3 regions of the Streptomyces sp. NPDC055099 genome follow, and region 2 is predicted to be linked to each of the others. Evidence: riboswitches for the same ligand, from Rfam matches in the RefSeq annotation. Region 2 holds a riboswitch; each other region holds the start of a gene.

Region 1 (3,262 bases), on a different contig from region 2:
GCCGCCGAGCTGCGGGAGCTGCTGTGCGAGCAGGGCGGCTGGGAGGAGCGGTTCGCCTCCCTCTCCGCCTACTTGAGGCAGCGCGCGGCCACCGACACCTCCTTCGGCTCCGTACGGCCCGAAGTCGGCGAGGCGTGGGCCTGGCTGGCCCGGCACCAGGGCGTGGGCACCCTGCGCGGGCTCTCCCGGCACGTCGCGCTCAGCGAACGCCGCCTCACCACCCTCTTCCGCGCCGAGACGGGCCTGAGCCCCAAGCAGGCCGGGCGCCTGATGCGCTTCCAGCGCGCACGGAACGCCGTCGTACGCCCCGTCGCGGCGGGCGCGGCCCCCGACCTGGCCCGTGTGGCCGCGGACTGCGGGTACTACGACCACTCCCACCTGGTGCGGGACTTCCGGCAGTACACCGGCGCGAGCCCCAGCGCCTGGCTGGCCGAAGAGTGCCGGAATATCCAAGCCGGGAGCTATGGCGGGGGCGAAGAGTGGGACCCATGAACACGACCGAGAAGCAGAACCAGCAGCCCCAGTCCGCCTCTTCCCTCAACTCCGAGGGGCGAGCCCCCGAGGCCGAGGAGCGCGCCCCCGCTGTCTGGCCGACCCTCCAGGCGCACGACGCCCCCGCACTGATCGACTTCCTGGTCGGCACGGTCGGCTTCCTGCGCACGGCCGTCTATCAGGACGGCGACAGCGTGGCGCACGCCGAACTCGACTGGCCCGAGGGCGGCGCGATCATGCTCGGCTCGTACGACGACGGGGCCGGGGACTGGTGCCTGAAGCCGGGCACCTTCGGCACGTACGTCGTCACCGATCACGTGGACGACCTCTACCAGCGGCTTCGCGCCGCCGGGGTCGAGATCACCCGTGAGATCGAGGACAAGCCCTACGGCAGCCGGGAGTTCGCGATCGCCGACCCCGAGGGCAACAAATGGTCCTTCGGCACCTACCGCGGCGCACCGAGGCCCCAGCAGCCTTCCTGACCTCGCGTGATAACTTGCGCACGCCAGTCAACCCACACCAGGGCCAGGGAATCCGGTGCGAATCCGGAACTGACGCGCAGCGGTGAGGGGGAACGGGCGGGGCAACGGCCACTGGGCGTCCACGGACACCTGGGAAGGCGCCCCGTCCGGCCGATCCCCGAGTCCGAAGACCTGCTGGCACCTTCGTCCGCGCACCGGGCGGCGGAGGTGACGAAACAGGCCAGGCTCCGCGTATGAGCCGTGAGACTCAAGGGATCGTGTGTCTTCCACCGCCCGTCATGTACGTATTCTGTCCCGTCGTGTACGGGTGCCCGTCCTCCTCGTCGCGGCCCTCGCCGTCACGCTGACCTCCTGCGGAGGCGGCACCACGACCACCTCCGCCACGGACGGCAAGGCCGCCGGCTACCCGCTGACCCTCACCTCCTGCGGCAAGAAGGCGGAGATCAAGGCGCCCCCGCGGCGAGCGGTCTCCCTCGACCAGGGCTCCACGGAGATCCTGCTCTCCCTCGGCCTCGCGGACCGCATGGCCGGCACCGGCACCTGGACGGACCCGGTGCTCAAGGGCCTGGAGAAGGACAACGCCAAGGTCGACCGGCTCGCCGACAGGTACCCCTCCTTCGAAAAGGTCCTCGCCAAGGAACCGGACTTCGTCACCGCCTCCTTCCTGGCGACGGTCAGCAAGGGCGGCGTCGCCGACCGCGCCAAGTTCGCCGAACTCGGCGTACCCGCCTACGTCTCGCCCTCCGACTGCGCGGGCAAGGACAACAGCGGCGACGGCGACGGCCGCCGCGTCAAGACGCTGACCATGGACACCGTCTACGGCGAAGTACGGGACCTGGCCAAGGCGTTCGGGGTCGAGAAGCGCGGCGAACGCCTGATCGCGGACCTCAAGGGCCGGGTGGCGAAGGCCACCAGGACCATCGAGCACACCAAGGCGTCCGGCACCTCGCTCCTCTACTGGTTCGCCAACTCCGACGCGCCCTACATCGCCGGCTGCTGCGGGGCGCCGGGCATCATCACCCGCGAACTCGGCGTGCAGAACGTCTTCGACGACACCCGCGACGAGTGGCCCCAGATCAACTGGGAGACGGTGGCCGACCGCGACCCGGACGTCCTGGTCATCGGCGACCTCACCCGCAAGTCGCAGACGGCCGAGAGCGCGAAGAAGAAGATCGAGTTCCTGGAGTCCAACCCCGTCACCAAGAACCTGACCGCCGTGAAGAAGAAGCGGTACGTGCTGCTGAGCGGCCAGGCCATGAACCCGACGATCCGCACGGTGGACGGCATCGAACAAGTCGCCGCCGCCCTGCGCGAGTTCGGCCTCGACGAGTGAGGACGGCCGCCCCGGGCGGCATACGTTCCGCCCTGCTCTGGACGGCGGGCCTCGCCGCCCTCGCCCTCTCCGTGGCGGTGGCCGTCACCATCGGCCCCGCGGACATCTCCGTACCCGACGTGTGGTCGGCGGTCGCGGCGCACCTCGGCTGGGGCGAGGCGACGCTGACGCCCATCCGGGACGGCATCGTCTGGAACCTGCGCATGCCGCGCACACTCCTCGCGGCGGTCTGCGGCGCGGGCCTCGCGGTCTGCGGGACCGTCCTCCAGTCCCTCCTGCGCAACCCGCTCGCCGACCCCTTCGTGCTCGGCGTCTCCTCGGGGGCGTCCACCGGCGCGGTCGCGATCGTCGTCCTGGGGGTCGGCGGGGGAGTGGTGTCGGTCTCGGCGGGCGCCTTCGTCGGGGCCGTCGTCTCCTTCGCGCTCGTGCTGCTGCTCAGCCACAGCCTGGGCGGAAGCGCCGACAGGGTGGTGCTCTCCGGGGTGGCGGCCATGCAGCTCTTCTCCTCGCTCACCTCCTTCGTGATCCTGACCTCGGGCGACGCGGAGACCACGCGGAGTGTCCTGTTCTGGCTGCTCGGCTCGCTGAGCGGGGTGGGCTGGACGGACGTCTCGCTGTGCGCGGCGGTGCTCTTCGCGGCGCTCGCCGTCTGCCTGACGCAGGCCCGCACCCTGGACGCGTTCGCGTTCGGCCAGGACGCGGCGGCGACGCTGGGCGTCCACGTGGCCCGCGTCCGCCTGCTGCTGCTTTCCGTGACGGCCCTGCTCACGGCGGCACTGGTCAGCAGCGCGGGCGCCATCGGTTTCGTGGGCCTGGTCCTGCCGCACGCGGCCCGTGCGCTCGTCGGCTCCGGCCACGCACGCCTGCTCCCGGTCACGGCACTCGCGGGCGCGGTGTTCCTGGTGTGGGTGGACACGCTGGCCCGCACGGTCCTCGACCCCCAGGAGGTCCCCGT
Region 2 (3,262 bases):
CGCGGCCCGGGACGGCGACCCGCGCGCGGTGGCCTTCCCCCGCCCGCTCACTGGGCCGAAGGACGCCCCGTACGCGTTCTCCTTCTCCGGCCTCAAGACCGCCGCCGCCCGCTGGGCCGAAGGGCACACGGGCCGTGAACTGCCGGTGGCCGACGGCGCGGCCTCGCTCCAGGAGGCCGTCGCGGACGTCCTGACCCGCAAGGCGCTCGCCGCCTGCCGGGAGTACGGGGTCACGACCCTCGTCGTGGTCGGCGGGGTCGCCGCGAACTCACGGGTGCGGTCGCTCGCGGAGGAGCGGTGCGCGGCAGCCGGCGTGCGCCTGCGCGTCCCCCCGATGACCCTGTGCACCGACAACGGCGCGATGATCGCCGCCGTCGGCGATCTGCTCGTACGCGCCGGCGCCGAGCCCGCGCCTTTGGACGTGTCGGTCGACCCGTCCGCCCCGCTGGAGTACGCGGCCCTGCAGCCGGGAGCGGCCCCGGCGAAGGCTGCCTGATGACGGCGGTCGTCCACGTCCTGCACGGCACGCAACTGCTCGCGCACACCGAAGCCTTGCGCACGGTCTACGCCGAGGCCTTCGGCCCACCGCCCTGGTACGAGGACGAGGAGAGGGTGGCGCAGTTCCTGGTCCGGCTCGGCGACGACGTGCGGCGTCCCGGGTTCACCGCGGCGATCGCCCTGCGGGGGACGGACATCGTCGGATTCACCACCGGCTGGACCACTCCCGACCCCTTTCCCGCCGACCGCTGTTATCCGCAGGCGGCCGCCGGACTCGGGGCCGGGCGCGCCCTGTCGTGGCTGTGCGGGGCGCGTGAGATAGACGAACTCGCCGTACGTCCCGGGGCGCAGGGGGCCGGGATCGGGGCGGCCCTTCTTGAGGCGATGGCCGCGGGCGCTCCCGATGACCGTGCCTGGCTGCTCACTTCGGTCCGGTCGGCGCAGGCCATGGAGTTCTACGGCCGCCAGGGCTGGACCCAGGCGACACACCCCTCACCCGACGGCAAAGGTGTCGTCGTCTTCCTCGGGCCTCGCCACCCCGCCAGGACCCTCGCGGTGTCCTGCGGCACAGGAGGGGTGACAGGAGGCTGACCAGGGGCGTACGCCCAGGTCATGTGCGCTCGCGCGTGCCACAGATGGAGCGGTCCCGCAAGTTGTCAGGTCACTGGATTCCGCACTAGGGTCACCACGCCTTGGTGCTCGGGAAATCGGTGTGATGCCGGTGCGGCCCTCGCCACTGTGATCGGGAAGTCCGGCTCCAGCCCTCGCGGCAGCCACTGGGCGCAACACGCGCCCGGGAAGGCGGAGTCCGGTCGGTACGACCCGTCAGCCAGGAGACCGGCCAAGGCGCGTTGTCCATCCACGAGGTGCTGGAGAGGGTCTGCTTAGCCATGCACATAGCCGAGGGTTTCCTCCCACCGGCGCACGCGATCGCCTGGGGCGTAGCGTCCGCGCCGTTCGTCGTCCACGGAGTCCGCTCCCTCACCCGTGAGGTCAAGGAACACCCGGAGAGCACCCTGCTCCTGGGCGCGTCCGGAGCGTTCACCTTTGTCCTTTCCGCGCTGAAGATCCCGTCCGTCACCGGGAGTTGCTCGCACCCGACGGGCACCGGGCTCGGCGCGATCCTCTTCCGGCCTCCGATCATGGCGGTGCTCGGCACCATCACGCTGCTGTTCCAGGCGCTGCTGCTCGCCCACGGCGGGCTCACCACGCTGGGCGCCAACGTGTTCTCCATGGCCATCGTCGGGCCATGGGCGGGATACGCCGTCTACCGGCTCCTGAAGCGGTACGACGTGCCGCTCATGGTGGCCGTGTTCTTCGGCGCGTTCGTCGCCGACCTGTCCACGTACTGCGTCACCAGCGTCCAGCTCGCCCTGGCGTTCCCGGACCCCGGCAGCGGATTCATCGGCGCCCTGGGCAAGTTCGGCGGCATCTTCGCCGTCACGCAGATCCCCCTCGCCGTCAGCGAGGGACTGCTCACCGTCGTGGTGATGCGGCTGCTCGTGCAGTCGAGCAAGGGTGAGCTCACGCGGCTCGGCGTGCTGCTCCAGGGCAAGAAGCCGTCCGTGCGGGCGGACACCGGCAGCAAGACCGAGACGGAGACGGGGGCCAGCGCCTGATGAGCCGGAACGCGAAGATCAACACTCTGCTGCTCCTCATCGTCGCCGCGCTGGCGGTGCTGCCGCTGGCGCTCGGCCTCGGCGACGACGAGAAGGAGCCGTTCACCGGGGCCGACGCCCAGGCCGAGACCGCGATCACCGAGATCGAGCCGGACTACGAGCCTTGGTTCTCGCCGCTGTACGAACCCCCGTCCGGGGAGATCGAGTCGGCGCTCTTCGCGCTGCAGGCGGCGATCGGCGCGGGCGTCCTCGCCTACTACTTCGGTCTGCGCAAGGGGCGCCGTCAGGGCGCTGACGCGGCGCGGGCAGAGGCGGCGCGATCCGAGGCGGCGCACACCGAGGCAGCCGCCGGGGAGCAGGCCGTCGACGTGGAGCAGCAGCCCGCCGACGAGGAGCACACCCGGGCCGGGACCGGGCAGGTCTGACCCGGCGTGCTGCCCATCGACGCGGCGGCGCACAGCAGTCGCTGGCGCCGCCGCCACCCCGTGGACAAAGCCGTGCTCGGGCTCGGCCTCACCGTCCTTGCCGTCTCCCTGCCGCCCTGGCCGGGCGCCGCCCTGATCCTGGTCGCCGCGCTCACCGTGCTGCTCGGACCCGCCGGTGTGCCGCCGCGCAAACTGTGGCGCGCCTACCGCGTGCCCCTGGGCTTCTGCGTCACCGGCGCCCTGACGCTGCTCGTCCAACTGGGCGGGCCCGAGGGGTTCCTCACGCTCGCCGACGGCGGCCCCGAGCGAGCGGGCGGACTGCTCCTGCGCACGTCGGCGGCCTCGCTCGGCGTCCTTCTCTTCGCCTTCACCACGCCCATGTCGGACCTGCTGCCCCGCCTGGTGAAGGCCGGCGTACCGGCGCCGGTCGTCGACGTGGCGCTGGTCATGTACCGGATGAGCTTCCTGCTCCTCGATTCCATGAGCCGGATCCGGCAGGCGCAGGCCGCGCGCCTTGGTCACACCACCCGGGCCGCCACCTGGCGTTCCCTCGGCGGTCTCGGCGCCACCGCGTTCGTGCGGGCCTTCGACCGGGCGAGCCGGCTGCAGGCCGGGCTCGCCGGACGCGGGTACGACGGGACCCTGCGGGTGCTCGTGCCCGACGCCCGGATCTCGCGGCCCTTCGTGGCCGCGAGCACCGCGCTCCTCGTGGGCCTCGCG
Region 3 (3,262 bases), on a different contig from region 2:
CGGCTCCAAGGGGCTCTCGCTGGCCGTCGCGGTCACCGGCATCCTCGCCACGATGCCGTACATCGCGCTCCAACTGGTCGGTATCCAGGCCGTGCTGGACGTGATGGGCGTCGGCGGCGGTCCGGACACGAACTGGTTCATCAAGGACCTGCCGCTCCTGATCGCGTTCGCGGTGCTCGCCGCGTACACGTACTCGTCCGGTCTGCGCGCGCCCGCGCTGATCGCGTTCGTGAAGGACGGTCTGATCTACCTGGTCATCGCCGTCGCGATCATCTACATCCCGATCAAGCTCGGCGGCTTCGACGAGATCTTCCAGGCGGCGAACGACAAGTTCTCGGCGGCGAACGACGCGGCGGGCAAGCCCGTCGCGGGTCTCGCGCCGGGCGAGGCCGGGCAGTGGACCTACGCCACGCTCGCGCTCGGCTCCGCGCTCGCGCTGTTCATGTACCCGCACTCGATCACGGCGACGCTCTCCTCCAAGAGCCGTGACGTGATCCGCCGCAACACCACGATCCTGCCGCTGTACTCGCTGATGCTGGGGCTGCTCGCGCTGCTCGGCTTCATGGCGATCGCGGCCGGGGTGAAGGTGGAGAACGGCCAGCTCGCGATCCCGCAGCTGTTCGAGAACATGTTCCCCGACTGGTTCACCGGCGTCGCGTTCGCGGCGATCGGCATCGGCGCGCTCGTCCCGGCCGCCATCATGTCCATCGCGGCCGCGAACCTCTTCACCAGGAACATCTACAAGGACTTCCTCAAGCCGGACGCGACACCCGCGCAGGAGACCAAGGTCTCCAAGCTGGTCTCGCTCCTGGTGAAGGTCGGCGCGCTCGCCTTCGTCCTCACCATGGACAAGACGGTCGCGATCAACTTCCAGCTCCTGGGCGGCATCTGGATCCTGCAGACCATGCCCGCGCTCGTCGGCGGCCTGTTCACGCGGTGGTTCCACCGCTGGGCGCTGCTCGCGGGCTGGGCGGTCGGCATGGTCTACGGAACGGCCGCCACGTACGGCGTCGCCTCGCCCACCCAGAAGCACTTCGGCGGCTCGTCCGACGAGATCCCGGGCATCGGCGAGATCGGCTACATCGGCCTCACGGCGTTCGTCCTGAACGTGGCGGTCACCGTGGCCATGACCTTCGTCCTGCGCGCCATGAAGGCCCCTGACGGCATCGACGAGACGTCTCCGGGCGACTACACGGCGGACGTGGGCGACCCCGGCGTCGTGGAGGAGCTGCCGCCGGCCACGGCGGGAGCACCGAGCGGGCACTGAGCCTGTTCCTGTACGCAACGCATGGCGCGGGCCGCCGGTTTCCCCCAGCGGCCCGCGCTTTGTTGTGTGCGCCGACACAAGATATGGGGCTGCCGCTCAGAGCCAGCACAAGATGTATGCTCGTGCTCGCTGTCGCCGCAGGGGAATCCGGTGCAAGTCCGGAACTGTCCCGCAACGGTGTATGAGTACGCATTTGTCGTGCTCGCAAGTCCGAAGACCTGTCGACAGTGCGCCCGTTCCGACCGGTCCGGGTGCCGACGACGTCCGGGCCTCGTGGAATGGGCTGGTGGACGCGGAGCGCAGCCCTGCCCAGGGCCGGCCCCCGTGTGTCACTCACCCCTCCCCAAGGCCCTGAGCCGAGCGAGGGAGTGCTCCACGTGACCATCGCGCCAGCCGAACCTGCGTCAGCGCAGACCACCGACGGATCGCAGACCGCCGACGGCCCAGGAACCGCGCTGCTGCGTACCCTGACCGACCTCACCGCCGACCTCCCCGACGCCGACCCCGGCCGGGTCGCCGCCGCCGCGCTGCGGGGCCGCTCGGCCAGGGCGGATCTGGCGGAGCTGCGGGAGCTGGCGACCGAGGCCGCGGCCGGCCTCATCTCCGAGGACCCGACGTACTCGCAGCTCGCGGCCAGGCTGCTCAGCCTCACCATCCGTGACGAGGCCGCGTCGCAGGGCGTGCGCTCCTTCTCCGACTCGGTCGCCGTCGGGCACCGCGAGGGCCTGATCGCGGACCGCACCGCCGCGTTCGTCACCGACCACGCGGAGCGCCTCGACGGTCTGGTGGAGGCCGCCCTGGAGGACGGCGCGGACTTCCGCTTCGGCTACTTCGGCCTGCGCACCCTGCACAGCCGCTACCTCCTTCGCCACCCCCTCACCCGGCACGTCATCGAGACCCCGCAGCACTTCATGCTGCGCGTCGCGAGCGGCCTCGCCGAGGACGGCTCCGCGCGCGCGGCGGACGAAGTCGCCGCCCTGTACCGCCTGATGAGCCGCCTGGACTACCTGCCGTCCTCGCCGACGCTCTTCAACTCCGGCACCCGCCACCCGCAGATGTCCTCCTGCTACCTCCTCGACTCCCCGCTGGACGAGCTGGACTCCATCTACGACCGCTACCACCAGGTCGCGCGGCTCTCCAAGCACGCGGGCGGCATCGGCCTCTCGTACTCCCGCATCCGCGCCCGCGGTTCGCTCATCCGCGGCACGAACGGGCACTCCAACGGCATCGTGCCGTTCCTCAAGACCCTGGACGCGTCCGTCGCCGCCGTGAACCAGGGCGGCCGCCGCAAGGGCGCCGCCGCGGTCTACCTGGAGACGTGGCACTCCGACATCGAGGAGTTCCTGGAGCTGCGCGACAACACGGGTGAGGACGCGCGCCGCACGCACAACCTCAACCTGGCGCACTGGATCCCGGACGAGTTCATGCGCCGGGTCGCCGCCGACCAGGACTGGTCGCTGTTCTCCCCGGCCGACGTGCCCGAGCTCGTCGACCTGTGGGGCGATGGGTTCGACGCGGCCTACCGCAAGGCCGAGGCCGCCGGGCTCGCCCGCAAGACCATCCCGGCCCGCGAGCTGTACGGCCGCATGATGCGCACCCTGGCGCAGACCGGCAACGGCTGGATGACCTTCAAGGACGCCGCCAACCGCACGGCCAACCAGACGGCGGAGCCCGGCCACACCGTCCACTCCTCCAACCTCTGCACGGAGATCCTGGAGGTGACGGACGACGGCGAGACGGCCGTCTGCAACCTGGGTTCGGTGAACCTCGGCGCGTTCGTGGACACGGCCGCCGGTGACATCGACTGGCAGCGGCTCGACGAGACCGTCCGCACCGCCGTCACCTTCCTCGACCGTGTCGTCGACATCAACTTCTACCCGACCGAGCAGGCGGGACGCTCCAACGCCAAGTGGCGTCCGGTGGGCCTCGGCGCGATGGGTCTCCAGGACGTCTTCTTCCGGCTGAAGCTGCCCTTCGACTCCCCCGCCGCGCGCG

What was found. Region 2 has a riboswitch for cobalamin ahead of ACWFRU_RS13630 (energy-coupling factor ABC transporter permease). Riboswitches for the same ligand answer to the same signal wherever they lie in the genome.
Region 1: another riboswitch for cobalamin. It lies ahead of ACWFRU_RS01555 (ABC transporter substrate-binding protein); the one in region 2 lies ahead of ACWFRU_RS13630 (energy-coupling factor ABC transporter permease).
Region 3: another riboswitch for cobalamin. It lies ahead of ACWFRU_RS23270 (ribonucleoside-diphosphate reductase subunit alpha); the one in region 2 lies ahead of ACWFRU_RS13630 (energy-coupling factor ABC transporter permease).

Annotation. Positions count from the first base shown of each region.
Region 1 covers NZ_JBSGUA010000001.1:343,298-346,559, reverse strand. Annotated here, with positions in the region: gene ACWFRU_RS01565 (helix-turn-helix domain-containing protein) at 1-492, shown strand, start outside; gene ACWFRU_RS01560 (VOC family protein) at 489-974, shown strand; cobalamin riboswitch at 982-1,167, shown strand; gene ACWFRU_RS01555 (ABC transporter substrate-binding protein) at 1,282-2,307, shown strand; gene ACWFRU_RS01550 (FecCD family ABC transporter permease) at 2,304-3,262, shown strand, end outside.
Region 2 covers NZ_JBSGUA010000004.1:468,782-472,043, reverse strand. Annotated here, with positions in the region: gene tsaD (tRNA (adenosine(37)-N6)-threonylcarbamoyltransferase complex transferase subunit TsaD) at 1-496, shown strand, start outside; gene ACWFRU_RS13635 (GNAT family N-acetyltransferase) at 496-1,089, shown strand; cobalamin riboswitch at 1,175-1,358, shown strand; gene ACWFRU_RS13630 (energy-coupling factor ABC transporter permease) at 1,389-2,117, shown strand; gene ACWFRU_RS13625 (energy-coupling factor ABC transporter substrate-binding protein) at 2,117-2,542, shown strand; gene cbiQ (cobalt ECF transporter T component CbiQ) at 2,549-3,262, shown strand, end outside.
Region 3 covers NZ_JBSGUA010000009.1:229,393-232,654, forward strand. Annotated here, with positions in the region: gene mctP (monocarboxylate uptake permease MctP) at 1-1,267, shown strand, start outside; cobalamin riboswitch at 1,384-1,507, shown strand; gene ACWFRU_RS23270 (ribonucleoside-diphosphate reductase subunit alpha) at 1,645-3,262, shown strand, end outside.